DNA from 2 places in the Azospirillum terrae genome. Region 1 is predicted to be linked to the other one. Evidence: riboswitches for the same ligand, from Rfam matches in the RefSeq annotation. Region 1 holds a riboswitch; the other holds the start of a gene.
What was found. Region 1 has a riboswitch for manganese ahead of ACSVDD_RS26160 (manganese efflux pump MntP). Riboswitches for the same ligand answer to the same signal wherever they lie in the genome.
Positions count from the first base shown of each region.

Region 2: linked by a shared signal. The riboswitch ahead of ACSVDD_RS28100 (sodium:calcium antiporter) and the one ahead of ACSVDD_RS26160 (manganese efflux pump MntP) in region 1 are both predicted to bind manganese.

Region 1 covers NZ_JBPXMR010000016.1:28,266-36,087, forward strand. Annotated here, with positions in the region: gene ACSVDD_RS26130 (TAXI family TRAP transporter solute-binding subunit) at 1-948, opposite strand, end outside; gene ACSVDD_RS26135 (CaiB/BaiF CoA transferase family protein) at 986-2,212, opposite strand; gene ACSVDD_RS26140 (hydroxymethylglutaryl-CoA lyase) at 2,233-3,174, opposite strand; gene ACSVDD_RS26145 (hypothetical protein) at 3,379-3,777, shown strand; gene ACSVDD_RS26150 (hypothetical protein) at 3,953-4,237, shown strand; gene dmeF (CDF family Co(II)/Ni(II) efflux transporter DmeF) at 4,299-5,258, opposite strand; gene ACSVDD_RS26160 (manganese efflux pump MntP) at 5,273-5,836, opposite strand; yybP-ykoY riboswitch at 5,922-6,028, opposite strand; gene ACSVDD_RS26165 (TIGR02444 family protein) at 6,076-6,552, opposite strand; gene ACSVDD_RS26170 (carbohydrate-binding domain-containing protein) at 6,705-7,822, shown strand, end outside.
Region 2 covers NZ_JBPXMR010000021.1:6,511-14,332, forward strand. Annotated here, with positions in the region: gene ACSVDD_RS28085 (ABC transporter permease) at 1-1,214, shown strand, start outside; gene ACSVDD_RS28090 (ABC transporter ATP-binding protein) at 1,229-2,539, shown strand; gene ACSVDD_RS28095 (MgtC/SapB family protein) at 2,934-3,641, shown strand; gene ACSVDD_RS28100 (sodium:calcium antiporter) at 3,673-4,671, opposite strand; yybP-ykoY riboswitch at 4,685-4,874, opposite strand; gene ACSVDD_RS28105 (transposase family protein) at 5,044-5,532, shown strand; gene ACSVDD_RS28110 (IS110 family RNA-guided transposase) at 5,612-6,688, shown strand; gene ACSVDD_RS28115 (HsdM family class I SAM-dependent methyltransferase) at 6,645-7,007, shown strand; gene ACSVDD_RS28120 (hybrid sensor histidine kinase/response regulator) at 7,323-7,822, shown strand, end outside.

The DNA of each region.
Region 1 (7,822 bases):
GGCGGCGGTGGACAGGTCGATCAGCGCCAGCGCCGCGGAGCTGGCGCGCACCCTGTCCACGTTGCTCCAGAAACCGCGGCACAGCGTGTAGGCGGTCTGCTCCGGCATGTCGGCGCGCACCATCACCATGAAGGGGAAGGTCCAGAACACCACGTCGCCGTCGCTCAGCACGCGGCCGCCGTACGCCTCCTTGACCCGCGCCGCCGGGATGTTGCGGTACAGGTAATGGGAGCCGTTGCTGATGGCGCCCTGCAAGGCGGGCAGGCTGGCCGGGTCGGGCGAGAGGAAGCGCAGCGGCGTGCTGCGCGACGCCTGATCGATGCCGGATTGCGGCAGCCCGCCCCACACCAGCGTGGCGTCGATCTGCCCGTTGCCGAGCCGGTCCAGCGACGGGCCGTAGTCCAGGTATTCGGTCTGGAGTTCGCCGCGTTCCGCGTCGTTGCCGTGCACCTTGAACAGCGAGAGGGAGACGCGCCCGGCGTTGCCGCCCGGCCGGCCGATGCTGACCCGGTGCCCCTTGAGGTCGGCCAGCGTGCGGATCGGGCTGTCGGCGCGCACCACGTACTGGCCCATGCCGGTGTCGATGGCGAACAGCACGCGCAGGTTCTTGTAGGACGCCACCATGCCCGGCGGGTCTTCCTTGAAGCTGCCCTCGCGGTTGACCGCGTCGAGGTAGTGCGGGGCGCCGATCAGCGACAGGTCGGCGCGGCCCTGCGCCATGTTGCGCAGGCCCTTGACCGTGCCGGTCGCCACCGGCGTGATGCGCAGCCCGGTGTTCTGCTGCGTCATCACGTCGGACCACGCCATGGCGAGCTGAAAATCCTCGCTGGTCAGCGACACCGTCGCCATGACGAGTTCGGCGGCGCCGGCCGGGCGCAACAGCGCCGCGACCACCAGCGCCGCCAGACCAGCCATTCGACCAAAGGTGCGGAACGTGGATCCGGACATGACAATGTCTCCTGTTTCGGCCGCGGGCGCTCGGGCTTCAGAGCCCGACCACGCCCCCGCCCGCCAGCCGGTCGATCTCGTCCGCACCGGCGCCCAGCTCGGCGAGGATCTCGCGGGTGTGCTCACCGGCGCGGGGCACGTCGCGGTAAACTCCCAATCGCTGCCCGCCGATCTCCACCGGCAGCGCCGGCAGCCGCGTGCGGACGCCCGAGGGCAGCGTCACGTCCAGCAGCCCGCCGGACTCGTTGAGATGCGGGTCGTCGAACAGCTGCTCGGGGCGGACGATGGGGGCGTAGGGCAGGCCCAGCCGCTCGAACGCCTCCATCAGCTCGGCCTTGCCGCGCGAGGCGCACAGGGCGGCGACCGCCGGGATGATGCGGTCGCGGGCGGCGACGCGCTGCGGGTTGGTGGCCAGCGCGGGGTCGGCCAGCAGCTCGGTCAGGCCGAAATGCTCGCAGAAGACCCGCCACTGCGTGTCCGTCACCACGCCGAGGAACACCGGATCGCCGTCCCGCGTGGCGAAGACGTCGTAGACCGCCCAGGCGGCCAGCCGCGCCGGCATTGGCGCCGGAGGCGTGCCGCTCACGGCGAACTGGGCCATGTGCTGGCCCATGAGGAAGGCGTTGTTCTCGAACAGGCCGGCGCGCACCAGCTGGCCGCGGCCGTCCCGGTCGCGCTGGCGCAGCGCCGCCAGGATGGCGATGGCGGCGAACATGCCGCCCATGACGTCGTTGACCGAGGCGCCGGCCCGCAGCGGCCGGCCCGGCGGGCCGGTCATGTAGGCGAGGCCGCCCATCATCTGCACCACCTCGTCCAGCGCCGTGCGGTTCTCGTACGGGCCGGGCAGGAAGCCCTTCATCGAGCAGTAGACGAGCCGCGGGTTGAGCGCCGACAGCGCCTCCCAGCCCAGCCCCATCTTCTCCATCGAGCCCTGCCGCAGGTTTTCGACCAGCACGTCCGAACTCTCGGCGAGGCGGCGCACCACCGCGGTGCCCTCCGGCGCGGTCAGATCGACGGTGATGGAGCGCTTGTTGCGGTTGTAGGTGGAGAAGAATCCGGCGCCCGAGCCGGTCAGCCTGCGCGTCTTGTCGCCGCCGGGCAGCGGCTCGACCTTGATCACGTCGGCGCCCAGATCGGCTAGGACGAGGCCGCAGGTCGGCCCCATCACCATGTGGTCCAGCTCCAGCACGCGGATGCCGGCCAGCGGTCCGGGAGCGGTATTCGCTAAAGGTACGTCGGAGGTGTCGGAAGCGGGACTGTGCATGACCGGGATGTCCGAAAGGGTCAGAGGGCGGATGCCGACGCCGGGCGGAAGCCCTTCGGCACGCGAGCGTGGTGGAGGTGGCCGACGAAGCGCTCGCCGGGAAGCGCCGCCTCGATGAGGCGCCGCGCCTCGATGAGCCGGTCGAGGTCGATGCCGGTCCGCAGGCCCATGGCCTCCAGCATGTAGACGAGGTCCTCGGTGACGATGTTGCCGAGCGCCCCCGGCGCGAACGGGCAGCCGCCCAGGCCGCCCAGCGCCGCGTCGAAGGCGCGGATGCCGGAATCCAGCCCGGCCAGCACGTTGGCGAGTCCCAGGCCGCGGGTGTCGTGCAGGTGCAGCGCGGTCAGCGTGTCGCCGATCTCCGCGCGCACCGCCGCGACGACGCGGCGGACCTGGGCGGGGTGGGCGGCGCCGGTGGTGTCGGCGAGGCTGACGTCGTCGGCGCCGGCCTCGGCCAGCGCCGACGCCAGACGGCACACCGCGCGCTCGTCCACAGCGCCCTCGTACACGCAGCCGAACACCGTGGACAGGCCGGCGGACAGGAACGGCCGGCGCTCCGCCGACAGCGTGCGGCAGAAGGCGACGATGCGCGCGAACTCGGCCAACTGGTCGTCGGGCGTGCGCCGCACGTTGGCGAGGCTGTGGCTGACACTGGCCGACAAGGTGAAGGTGATCTTATGGACGCCGGTGGCCACCGCGTTCTCGGCGCCCCGCAGGTTGGGGACCAGCGCCGCCACGGTCAGGCCGGGCACGGCCAGAGCGTGCACCACGACCTCCGCGGCATCGGTGAACTGCGGCACCACGCTCGCCGGGACGAAGGAGCACACCTCGATCTCCCGCACGCCGGCCGCCGCTTCGGCAGTGATCCACGCGTTCTTGGTGGCGGTCGGCACGAACGGCTTCAGTCCTTGCAGGCCGTCGCGTGGACCGACCTCGCTTATCTCCACGTCCACAGGCGCCATTGCTTAGACCTCAACAGAATTGCATACTGGAGTATTATGCATACCGGCGTATTTACCTTACGCCTTTCGACGTAGTTTGTAGGACAGTGGGTCAAAAGGTGTCAATGCGACCTAGTTTTTGACCTTTAAGACGATTTTTTAATTAGTTCGCGGTGATGAACAGAGACGAGAGGCGCCACTCGGCAGAAAACAGGGGATTTCATCATGGACGACGAGACGAAGACCCCGGCCGGCGCGGACGCCAGTTCGGACGCCCTGGCCGAGGCGGACCTGTCCGGTGCCAGCATCGAAGCGTTGGTCGTGCGTTTGCAGGTGGCCCGGCGCAACGCCGCGCTGGCACGGGCGCGGGCCGATTACCAGGACGCCACCAACAACCACCGCGAGGCCGTGCATTACGAACGCTTGGTCGCCGCCAACGAGAAGATGCCCCAGGCCGAGCGCAAGGCGATCGTCGAGTCCTCGCCCGACGTCCTGAAAGGCCGGCAGCAGAGCATCGTCCACGCCAAGGAAGCGGCGCTGTGGACGGCCGAGGCCGAAGCGCTGCGGCTTTACATCCTGGCGCGTTCCCGCACGATGCCGGCCGGCGAGACCGAGGCGCTCTGATCGCAACGCCGGTGTGGAGGTGAACTCACAGACGCGGAGTACCTGACGAAAGGCAGTCCGCGGCAAGCGACGCCTTCTCCGTACTATCTAGCCACAAAGTGTAATGTGGCGGAGCAACAACAGCGTGCAGATTTACCACCTTGTTAACTAAGTCCCTATTTACGAGGGCGCCCCTTTGCGCAATTCTCGTCTGATCGTCATTGGCTTCAACAATCGCGAGCGGGAGGGCGCCCTCATGGCGCAAGAGGAAGAGTATGCCCTGAGCCGGTACATCAAGGCACTTCCGCCTGACCTTTGGCTTCTGGCCAGAGCGGCGTTCGAGGAGCTGTCCAACAACCCCTTCATTCCCATCCTGGATAAGGACGAGATCGCCAAGCTCATCTGCTCCCCCGGATTCCAAAGCTATCTCGAGGGTGAACTGAAACTCCGAACGCAGTCCCTGACGTACCGCTGCGCTTGACCGCTTCCGGCCGCCGGGCGTTTCGCCCGGCGGGTCTTGTCCAGTGGGTCTTGTCCAGTGATCAGGGGCAGCAGCGGTGGACTTCGATGCTGAGGTGGCGGATCGCCAGCTCCGCCGGAATCCGGGCGCGGTAGTCCTCTGGCGGCAGCGGGGCGTGGGTTACGAGGCTGATCACCGCGGCGTAGGCGCCCGGCCCGATGGACCAGACGTGCAGGTCGGCGATGCGGTCGTCCCCGCGCTCCAACGCCGCACGGATGCCGTCGCTCACGGCATCCGGCGCCTGCCGGTCGAGCAGCACCTGTGCGGTCTTGCCCAGCAGGCCGCGCGACCAGTTCCCCACCAGCACGGCGCCCACCAGGCCCATCACCGGATCGAGCCAGGACGCTCCCAAGTATTTGGCGCCCAGCAGCGCCACGATGGCGAGCACCGACGTCAGCGCGTCGGTCAGGACGTGCAGATAGGCCGAGCGCAGCGTGTGGTCCTCGTGCCCATGGCCGTGATGCTCATGGTGCTCGTGAGGGTCGTGGTGATCCTCGTGCCCGTGCTCATGATGATGGCCATGCCCGTGGCCGCCCAGGATGACGACGCAGACGGCGTTCACCACAAGGCCGACGACGGCGACGAGGATGGCCATGTCATAGGCGATGGCGCCGGGATCCACGAGGCGGACCGCGCTTTCCCACGCCATGCCAAGGGCCACCACGACCAGCAGCAGCGCGCCGGTGAAGCCGCCCAGCGCGTTGACCTTGCCGGTGCCGAAGCTGTAGCGCGCGTCACGGGCGTGGCGGCGGGCGTAGATGTAGGCGAACGCCGCGATGCTCAGCGCCAGCACATGCGACGCCATGTGCACGCCATCGGCGAGCAGCGCCATGGAGCCGGTCCACAGCCCGGCCGCGACCTCCACCACCATGGTGACGGCGGTCACCGCGACGACGATCAGCGTGCGCCGCTCGGCGGCGGTCGGCTCGTCCAGGCCGAAGGCGTGGTCGTGCTTCCAATGGTCCAGCGAGTGGGTGTGCATGCGACGGCCCCGGCTCAGAGAAGAGTGTGTTCGACGAGGATCTTGGCGCCGATGGCGATAAGGCCAAGGCCGCCCAGCAATTCCGCGCGGCGGCCGAGCAGCGGCCCGGCGGCCCGCCCCAGCAGCACGCCGCCGAAGCCCATCAGGAAGGTGACGAACCCGACCAGCGTCGCCGTGGCGGCGATGTCCACGTCGGCCATCGCCAGCCCGACGCCGACGGCGCTGGCGTCGATGCTGGTGGCGACCGCCATGGTGAGCAGCGCGAGCCAGCCCGACCGCTTGGCCGCCGCATCGTCGTCGGCCTCGCCGCCCAGCGCGTTGCGGATCATCGAGCCGCCGATGAGCAGCAGCAGGCCGAAGGCGATCCAATGATCGATGGCCTGGACGAACCCGGCGAAGGACATGCCCAGCGCCCAGCCGAGCAGCGCCATGGACAGTTGGCAGACGCCGAAGGTGATGCCGACGCGCAGCGCCTCCGGAACACAGGGGCGCTTATGAACGGCGCCGCAGCCGAGGGCGGCGGCGAAGCTGTCCATGGACAGGCTGACAGCAAGAGCGAGGGAGGTCACACCGACCAATGGGAATCTCCGGGGCCAAGCGATACACGACAGCGCACCCGCACCCGGTTGGCCTTCGGGTGGCGGTCACGCCATCGGTCTCGCCGAGCTGCCGGACAGGGTCCGGTCTGCCGCACGCACCACGGGGAAAACCCCGAGTCTGTTGGCGCGCGCCCCTCTCCAGGAGGGTGGCTACTCCCCAATGATCGGCTGGAGGGTAAAACGCCCCGCCGCCCCGGTCAATCTATATGAACAGCTGTTCAATCATCCCCTGCGGAAGGATGCCGCGCGGCGTCCAGCAGGAGTGCCACCGCCGTGTCGTCCTCCGTCAGCATGCGAAGGTTCGCCTCCGCCGCGGCCCAGTCGGCTGAGCCCGGCCGCAGGCCGGACATCCGGCAGAGCCGCACCTGCTCCAGGCGTTCGGACTCCAGTTCGGCGTCCTTGACCGTCTGCCGGAACGCCTCGGCGCCCGCCATCCCTTTGAGGTGCCGGCGCACGCCACGCAACGGCGCCACCACGTTCCGCTGCCACGCCGCGGCGTCGGCGGACAGCCGCTCCAGCTCGGCGGCGGACAGGCGAACACCGCAGACCGCCCCCACCCATAGGGCGAACAGCAGCAGGTTCACGTCGGCGCCCAGCCGGTCCTGAAGGTCCAGGCACACGGCATCCACCCCCGGCCGGCCGTAGACGGCCAGTGAGAAGCGCCACAGCGAGTCGTCCGGGGTATGCGCCGTCATGAAGGGCAAGTGTGTCGGGCGGCGCCTCCGGTCAATCCCTCCGAGGCCCCGGTTTGCCCCGCATAGGTCACAGAGGCAGCGGCGATCTCGCACAAATGTCCGATTCCTTCGCCCATTCTCGCGGGCGTTGAAAACCACAAAGGAACGGACCGATGGCAACCACCACCACCGGCCTCGTCGACGCCAGGATCGTCGTGAACGCCTATGGAATGCCCGCCGGCGGTGTCTGGCCGCACTTCCGCCTGCTGATCGACGGCGTGGGCGCCGGCCAGGCCACGGTGAGTGCCGCCAACCCGGCCGCCTACAGTTTCACCGCTCCGGTGGCCGCCGGTCAGGCCCACACCGTGCAGGTCTATTACGACAACGACGCCTCCATCAACGGTGAGGACCGCAACCTCGGCATCAAGTCGGTGGTGGTGAACGGCAACACGCTGAGCCCGACACAGGCCGTGTACGACCGCTACGCCCTGGACGGCCAGGACACCGTCGCCGGCCAGGAGGGCATGTGGTGGCAGGGCGCGCTGAACTTCAGCACGCCCGCGGCCTATTACCCCGCTACCGCCGCCACCACACCGACACCCACCGCCGGCTCCTCGACCATCGTGGTGAACGCTTCGGGCACCCCGGCGGGCGGTGTCGGCGCGCACTTCAACCTGCTGATCGACGGCCAGAAGATCGGCGAGGGCATGACCACGACCACCGCCAAGGACTTCGCCTTCACCTCGGCCGTGGCGCTGGACGCCGCGCACAAGGTGCAGGTCCAGTACGACAACGACGCCTACATCAACGGACAGGACCGCAGCCTGCTGGTCAACGCAGTGACCATCAACGGCAAGGCGGTGGCCCCCACCGACCCCATCGTCACCTACGATAAGGGCGCGCTGGACGGCAAGGACGTCGTCGCCGGCCAGTCCGGCCTGTGGTGGAACGGCACGCTGGTGGTCGCCGCCGACAAGTCCTATTTCCCGTCCGCCGGCACGCCGGCGCCGACTCCCACCCCGACCACCGGTGCCTCGACCATCACCGTCAACGCGCTGGGCAATCCGGCGGCGGGCGTCAACGCGCACTTCAACGTGCTGGTGGACGGCATGAAAATCGGCGAGGGCACGGCGGCCACCACGGCGAAGGACTTCGCCTTCACCAGCGACGCCGCCACCGGCGTCGGCCACAAGGTGCAGGTGCAATACGACAACGACGCGTATATCAACGGCCAGGATCGCAGCCTGGTCGTCAACAAGATCACCGTGAACGGTCACGGCTACGCGCCGAC
Region 2 (7,822 bases), on a different contig from region 1:
GCTTCTCCGGTTGGCAGCGGTTCTGGAAGCTGGAGGCGCCCTACGCCATGCCGGGGCTGGTGTGGAACATGATGATGTCGATGTCTGGCGGCTGGTTCTTCGTGGTGGCTTCCGAGGCGATCACCGTGGGCGACCAGACTGTCACGCTGCCCGGCGTCGGCTCCTACTTGGCCGAGGCTATCGCGCAGAAGGACCTCGGCGCCGTCGGCTGGGCGGTGCTGACGATGCTGGCGGTCATCCTCGTCTACGACCAAGTCCTGTTCCGCCCGCTGGTCGCCTGGGCCGACAAGTTCCGCTTCGAGCAGACCGGCGCCCAGGAGATGCCGGAGTCCTGGGTGCTGAACCTGTTCCAGCGCACCCGCTTCTTCCGGGCGCTGTTCGCGCCGGTCGATGCGGTGCTCGGCACGGTGGCTTGGCTGCGTCTGCCGCTGTTCCCCTCCATGGGGCGCCGGATCGCCGGACCGCCCACCGCCGCGCTCGACATGGCGTGGTACGCGGTCATCGCTGCGGCGGCGCTCTACCTGGGCTGGACCCTGGTGGCGTTCATCGCCAGCGGGGTCAACTGGGGAGATGTCGCCACCGTGCTGGCGCTCGGACTGGCGACGTTGCTGCGCGTCGTCGTGTTGATCGCTGTCGCCACCCTGGTGTGGGTGCCGCTCGGCGTGCTGATCGGGCTGCGGCCGCGGCTGGCCGAGAAGGTCCAGCCGGTGGCGCAGTTCCTGGCGGCGTTCCCGGCCAACCTGCTGTTCCCGGTCGCCGTCGTCACCATCGTGCACTTCGGCCTCAATCCGGACGTCTGGCTCAGCCCGCTGATGATCCTTGGCACGCAGTGGTACATCCTGTTCAACGTCGTCGCCGGGGCCACCGCGTTCCCCAACGACCTGAAAGAGGCGGCGGCCACCTTCCGGATTCGCGGCTGGCAGTGGTGGCGTGACGTCATGCTGCCCGGCGTCTTCCCCTATTACGTGACCGGCGCGGTGACCGCGTCGGGTGGCTCGTGGAACGCCAGCATCGTCGCCGAGGCGGTGAGTTGGGGCGACACCCAGGTCACCGCGCACGGCCTGGGCAGCTACATCGCTCAGGCTACCGCCGCCGGGGACTACCCGCGCATCGTGCTCGGCATCGCCGTGATGTCGATGTTCGTCATCCTCTTCAACCGCTTGCTCTGGCGTCGGCTGTACGGCTACGCCGAGCGCCGCCTGCGCCTTGCCTGATGGAGGTTTCTGCCATGCTGCAAACCTTGACCAAGACCCTCTTCGAACTGCGCAGCGTCCGTCAGGCGTACCCGAAGCCGTCCGGCCAGGAGTATGTCGTGCTCGACGATGTCGACCTGACGCTGCGCGACGGTGAGATCGTCGGGCTGCTCGGCCGCTCCGGCTCGGGCAAGTCCACGTTGCTGCGCATTGTCGCCGGACTGGCGCGACCGACCGCCGGGCATGTCCTGCACCATGACGAGCCGGTCGTCGGGCCGACCGATGGTGTCGCGATGGTGTTCCAGACCTTCGCCCTGTTCCCCTGGCTGACCGTCGAGGAGAACGTGCTGGCCGGGCTGAAGGCGTTGGGCGTGCCGAAGAAGGAGGCGGCGGAGCGCGCCGAGCAGGCCATCGACCTGATCGGCCTGTCCGGTTTCGAGAGTGCCTACCCGAAGGAACTGTCGGGCGGCATGCGCCAGCGCGTCGGCTTCGCCCGCGCGCTGGTGGTGCAGCCCGAGATCCTGCTGATGGACGAACCGTTCTCGGCACTCGACGTGCTGACGGCGGAGACCCTGCGCACCGACCTGCTCGACCTCTGGATGGAGCGCAAGCTGCCGATCCGGTCGATCTTGATGGTGACGCACAACATCGAGGAGGCGGTGCTGATGTGCGACCGCATCCTGGTGTTCTCCTCCAACCCCGGCCGGGTGGCGGCGGAGATCCGCGTGGACATCCCCCACCCGCGCAACCGCTTGGCCCAGGAGTTCCGCGACCTGGTGGACGACATTTACGGGCGGATGACCGCGCGCAAGCCGCTAGCCGCGCCGGAGGCGCCTGCTGCGCGCCTGCGCCCGGTCTACGCGGAGCCGCTCCAGCACGTCTCGACCAACCTGCTGTCCGGTCTCCTGGAGACGTTGGCCTCCCCGGCGTACCACGGCAAGGCGGACATGCCGCATTTGGCGGCGACGCTTCAGCACGAGATCGACGACCTGTTCCCGATCGCCGAGACGCTCCAGATGCTCGGCTTCGCCGAAGTGGCGGAGGGCGACATCCGGCTGACCGAGCCCGGTCACCTGTTCGCCGAGGCCGGGCTGGAGGACCGCAAGAAGCTGTTCGCCGAACACTTGGTCAACTTCGTGCCGCTCGCCGCGCACATCCACGCGACCCTGTCTGAGCGTCCTGACCACCGCGCCCCCTACGCGCAGTTCGCCCGTGAACTGGAAGAGTTCATGAGCGAAGACTACACCGAAGAGTCGTTGAAGGCGGTGACCAGTTGGGCACGCTACGCCGAGTTGTTCACCTACGACGGCGAGACGGAGTCGTTCTGCATCGAGGAGGCCGAGTAGGCGGCGGGAGCGGACGATGGCGGCACGGTGCATCCCGGCCGCCTCCATCGCGCTCCCGGGTGCCGTGTCGTGTCCGCTCCGGTCGGTATTGCCATGAACCCTCGTCTTTCCGTTGCCCGCTTGTTCTTGGCGTCGGCGCGGCGGCTGCGTCGCCTCGCAACGCATCTTGCGGAACAGGGCTGGGTCGGTGAACCGTGGCTTCGCCGGTTCGGCGCGCTGGCTAAGCTCCTCGGCCACGCGGGCCTCCGGCTTGCCGGTGTTCCGCTGCACGGGGCCGTCGAGGCATCGTTGCCTCGCCTTGCGAATCGTCCACCACTGGCTCGCCTGACGGCGCCCCCGATGAGGACCTTCCGGTGCACCGAACCGATTTCCACGACGGACTGCGACAGACCCGATGACCGCATTGACCCTTGAGGCCACCGCCAACACCTTCGTCGCCTTCGCCACCGCCTTCGTCCTCGGCACCCTGATCGGCTTCGAGCGGCAGTATCGCCAGCGCACGGCCGGTCTGCGCACCAACGTTCTCGTCGCCGTCGGCGCCGCCGCTTTCGCCGACATCGGCATGCGGCTGCTCGGCGCTGAGGGCGGCACAAGGATTGTCGCCTACGTGGTGTCCGGCATCGGCTTTCTGGGCGCCGGTGTGATCATGAAGGAGGGCACCAACGTCCGCGGCCTCAACACGGCGGCCACCCTCTGGTGTTCGGCCGCGGTCGGCGCCTGCTCCGGATGCGGGCTGCTCCTGGAAGCCGTCATGCTCACCGGCTTCGTGCTGGCGGGCAACACGCTGCTCCGGCCGGTGGTCAACTACATCAACCGCCTGCCGATCGACGAGAAGGTGACCGAGGCCCTTTACCGCGTCCACGTCATCAGTGCCCCGGAGGATGTATCCGGTGTGCGCGACGCGCTCTCCGACGTTCTTGAGCGCGCCGACTACCCGATTCGCGAGATCGATGTGGTTTCCGAGACCGAGGAGCAGGTGGAGTTGGCCGCCACGCTGGTGCCGACGACGGCCGACCCGAAGGAACTCGACGACGCCGTGTCCGCTCTCGAGCGCAGCGCTGGCGTCAGGAGCGCCACATGGACGGTCAGCACCACGACGTGATCCGACCGCACGCTTGCACTGAGTTTCACGGCTATCGCGCGGCGGCCAGTATTCCGGCGAACACCAGATACAGCCAGCCGACCTGGGTCAACTTCCCGCCGCTGACCAGCCCGGAACGGAATGCCAGCATCAGCGACGCCACGGCTACGGCTGTGAAGCCCGCCGCCAGGAAGAGCGGGGTGTCCAGCAGCCAGGGCGTGAAGAACAGGCCGAAGGCGGTCGGCACGGTGGCCTGGATCATCATCGCCCCGGAGATGTTGGCCAGCGCCAGCCGCTCCTTGCCCTGACGGACCCAGATGATGGCGTTCATCGTCTCCGGCAGTTCCGTCGCCAACGGGCTGAGCAGCAGAGCCGTGACCTGCGGCGGCAACCCGAGCGCCGGGGCAAGGTCGCCGATCTGCCCGACGAACAGCTGGGAGGCCGCGAAGATCACCAGCAGCGCAACACCGGTCTGCGCCAGGGCCCAACCCAGGGCGGGATCCGCCTCGGAGGGACGAATCCTCAGAGGCTCCAGTTCGCCCTCTTCACCGTCTCCGTCCTCGCAACGCACCTCCTTCCAGATGTACACGGCGTAGGTCGCCAGGAAGGCAATGCCGAGCCACGGCTTGACGGCGAAGACGATGGCGCCGAGCGCGATCTTCACGATGAAGATGCCGAGGAACCACATCTGGTCGCGGCTCAGCCGGAGCCCGTCCACCTGCACCAGCGTGTTGGCGCGCCCGATCCGGCGGCGGTTGGCGAGCAGCGACATCCCTACCACCGCGTAGGCCAGCGTGCTGAGCGCCAGCGGGCCACCCAGGGCGGCGCCGACGCCGATGTCCTTGTGCGCGGCACCGTCGCCGAAGGCGACCGCGACCAGGGGCACCACGCTTTCCGGCAGCGCCGTTCCCAGCGCAGCGAGCACCGTGCCGGTGGCCGTCTGGCTCAGGCCCAGCTTGCGGCCGACCCATTCGATGCCGTTCACGAATGTCTCGCAGGCGGCATAGATGAGTGCTGCGGAGGCGAGCAAGAGGACGATGGTCAGGAGCATGGGGACCTCAAGCGGGCGGCCGGACGCGGACACACACCAACGCGGCACCCCGCCCGGCCGGACGGATGCAGCGTCAGCGGTCTCGCTGGATGGCCGGTCGGCCGCCGCGTGCGCCATGGGCCGCAAGCCCAAGTCTGTTGACGCGCGCCCCTCTCGGAACGGAGGGTGGCTACTCCCCAATGACGGGCGCCTAATAGCTGATGCGTGCTCCGACGTCAACGCATGAACATGTGTTCATATTGCAACACCTTGCCGCAGCGGTATCACTGGAGCGGTTCTGCGTGTGTGTTTCGGCGTGCAACGCTGGCTCTGACGCAGTTTTGGTGATGCTGGGAGGCAGCAAGCGTTGGTTTCCTGAAAGGGATCAACGCCATGCCCCAGACACTCCGACCGGCGGCGCTGGTGCCGCGTGGTTTCGTCATGGAACGGGTCGTCGATGACGCCGCCTGGACGCGGATCACCGTACGGCCAGCAAGCTCGAGCAGCCGGTGCCCGGGATGCGGTACCCCTTCAAGCCGGGTGCACAGTCGCTATTGCCGACACCTTGCCGATCTTCCTCTCGCGGGCCACCCGGTCGAACTGGTGGTCCTGGCCCGGCGCTTCCACTGCGACGCTGTGCTGTGCGGCCGGCGCATCTTCACCGAACGCTTTGCCCCGGAGGTCCTGGCGCCCTGGGCACGGCGGACTGCCCGGCTCGAGCACATCGTCTATCATCTGGGCCTCGCCCTGGGCGGGCGCCCCGCGGCCCGGCTCGCCCGCCGCCTGATGCTGCCGATCGGCAACGACACCCTGCTGCGGGTGGTGCGCCGCCACGGCAGTCCACGCTTCGTCCCGCCAACGGTGGTCGGGGTCGATGATTGATGGGATGGACGGCCCCCGTTTCCGGCATCGCCGTGCCACATGAAGGGTGTTGACGTCCTTCAGCAAGGAGACCGCCCAGATGCATGCTACGACCATCGGCCTCGACTTGGCAAAGTCACTCTTCCAGGTTCATGGCGTCGACGCCCATGGAAAGGTGGTGGTGACCAAACGTCTGCACCGAGACGCGGTGCTCGGCTTCTTCGCCACCCTGCCGCCGTGCGTGGTCGGCATGGAGGCGTGTGCCACCGCGCACCATTGGGCGCGGCAAATCGCCAGGTTCGGCCACACCGTCCGCCTGATGCCGCCGCAGTATGTGAAGCCCTACGTCAAGCGCCACAAGAACGATCAGGCCGACGCCGAGGCGATCTGTGAAGCCGTGCAGCGCCCGAACATGCGCTTCGTGCCGGTCAAAACCGAGGAGCAGCAGAGCACCTTGGTCATTCACCGCGCGCGGGGAACGCTGGTCCACCAGAAGACCCAACTGATCAACGCCCTGCGCGGACATCTGGCGGAGTTCGGCATCGTCGCGCCCAAGGGTGTGTGCAAGGTTGTGGAGCTGACGGCGCGACTGGCGGATTCCGGCGAGGAGCAGCTGCCGGAGATGGCCAGGGCTCTGCTCCAGGTACTGGTCGATCAGCTCCGCGACACCGAGCGCCGGATTGCCGACCTCGACACTCGCCTGCGGGAACAGGCCAAGCAGAACGAGGCCTGCCGGCGCCTGATGACGATCCCTGGTGTCGGACCGATCACCGCCACCGCGCTGGTGGCGACAATCGGCGACGGGAAGGCGTTTGCGTCTGGCCGGCACCTGGCAGCGTGGCTCGGTCTGGTCCCGCGCCAACATTCCAGCGGCGGCAAGGAACGCCCGGGCGGGGTCTCCAAGGCCGGCGACGGCTATCTGCGCTGCATGCTGGTCAATGGAGCGCGCGCGGTGGTGCGCTGGTGGCGCAGCAACTCGCCCTGGCTCGCCTCGCTGCTGGAGCGGCGGCCGGTGAACGTCGCTGTCGTCGCCCTGGCCAACAAGACGGCGCGCATCGTCTGGGCGGTGCTGACGCGCGGGGAAACCTATCGGCGGCCGACACCGACATCGACGCAAGCATTTCGATCGGATCATCACCAACCCGCCCTTCTCGCTTCCCTGGGGCAACACGGATAGGAAGGCCGACGGCAACCCAGCCTGGGAACCCAAGTTCCCGGAGCGCTTCCGCTACGGTCAGGTGCCGCTGGGCGCCAAGAAGGCCGACCTGATGTTCCTTCAGCACATGCTGGCGGTGACCCGCGACAACGGCGTGGTCGCCACCGTCATGCCGCACGGCGTGCTGTTCCGGGGCGAGGAAAAGGCCATCCGCGCCGGGAACATTGACGAGGATTTGCTGGAAGCGGTGATCGGCGTCGGGCCGCAGCTGTTTTATGGCACCGGCATCCCCGGCTGCGTCCTGGTGCTGCGTCAGCGGGTTCTGTTGCAAAGTCTGTAGGCGGGTGATTGAGGGTTCCACGTGATCTCCGCCCCGCCGCAAACGCTGCAACAGAACCCGCCGATCGGCACGCCAGTTTATTGATAATGTTCATGTTTGCTGGCCGCAATGGCGCGCCGATCCACACTTGGTTATAGAACCCCTGAGCAGGCCGAGTTTCAGGCCGCATAACCCCGTGTCCATTGTTCCGGGGGAAGCTCAATCACGTGAACAGCCGTTCACATCGGCCGTGGGGCACCCTGGGGTTTCGTTGCAATGGCGCCGGAGATGCTCCAAAATCAGCGCCTTGCCTCTCTCATCAGCTTGGTTTTTTCGATGCGGCTTACGCGCCGGTTGCTGCTGGCTCTCTGTATGGCGTGGCTGGCAGCCGCCGCCGTGTCTCCGGCCGGTGCGCAGGATGCAAACCCAGCCCCCTGGAGCCGCCTGACCGGGCCTCTGTTCAGCCACATAACCCAGGCGCAGGGGCTGCCCTATCCGGTTGCCCTGGCGCTGATACAGGGCCGCGACGGCTTCATCTGGATCGGCACGCCCGGCGGCTTGGCACGCTGGGACGGGTCGCGCATGCGGGTCTTCGTGCACCGCAGCGGCGACCCGGACTCGCTGCCGGAGAACATCGTCTCCGAGTTGCTGGTGGACGAACAGGGGCGGCTGTGGGTCGGCACCGTCTCGGGCATGGTCGCGCGCTACGTTCCCGAGCGCGAAAGCTTCGTCACCCACCGTGAGCCGGAAGGCGCAAGCGGCCGGATGCTTGGCATGAAGGGCGATGGCCAAGGCGGCATCTGGACGGTCGGGACCGCGGGGGCCGCGCACCTCGA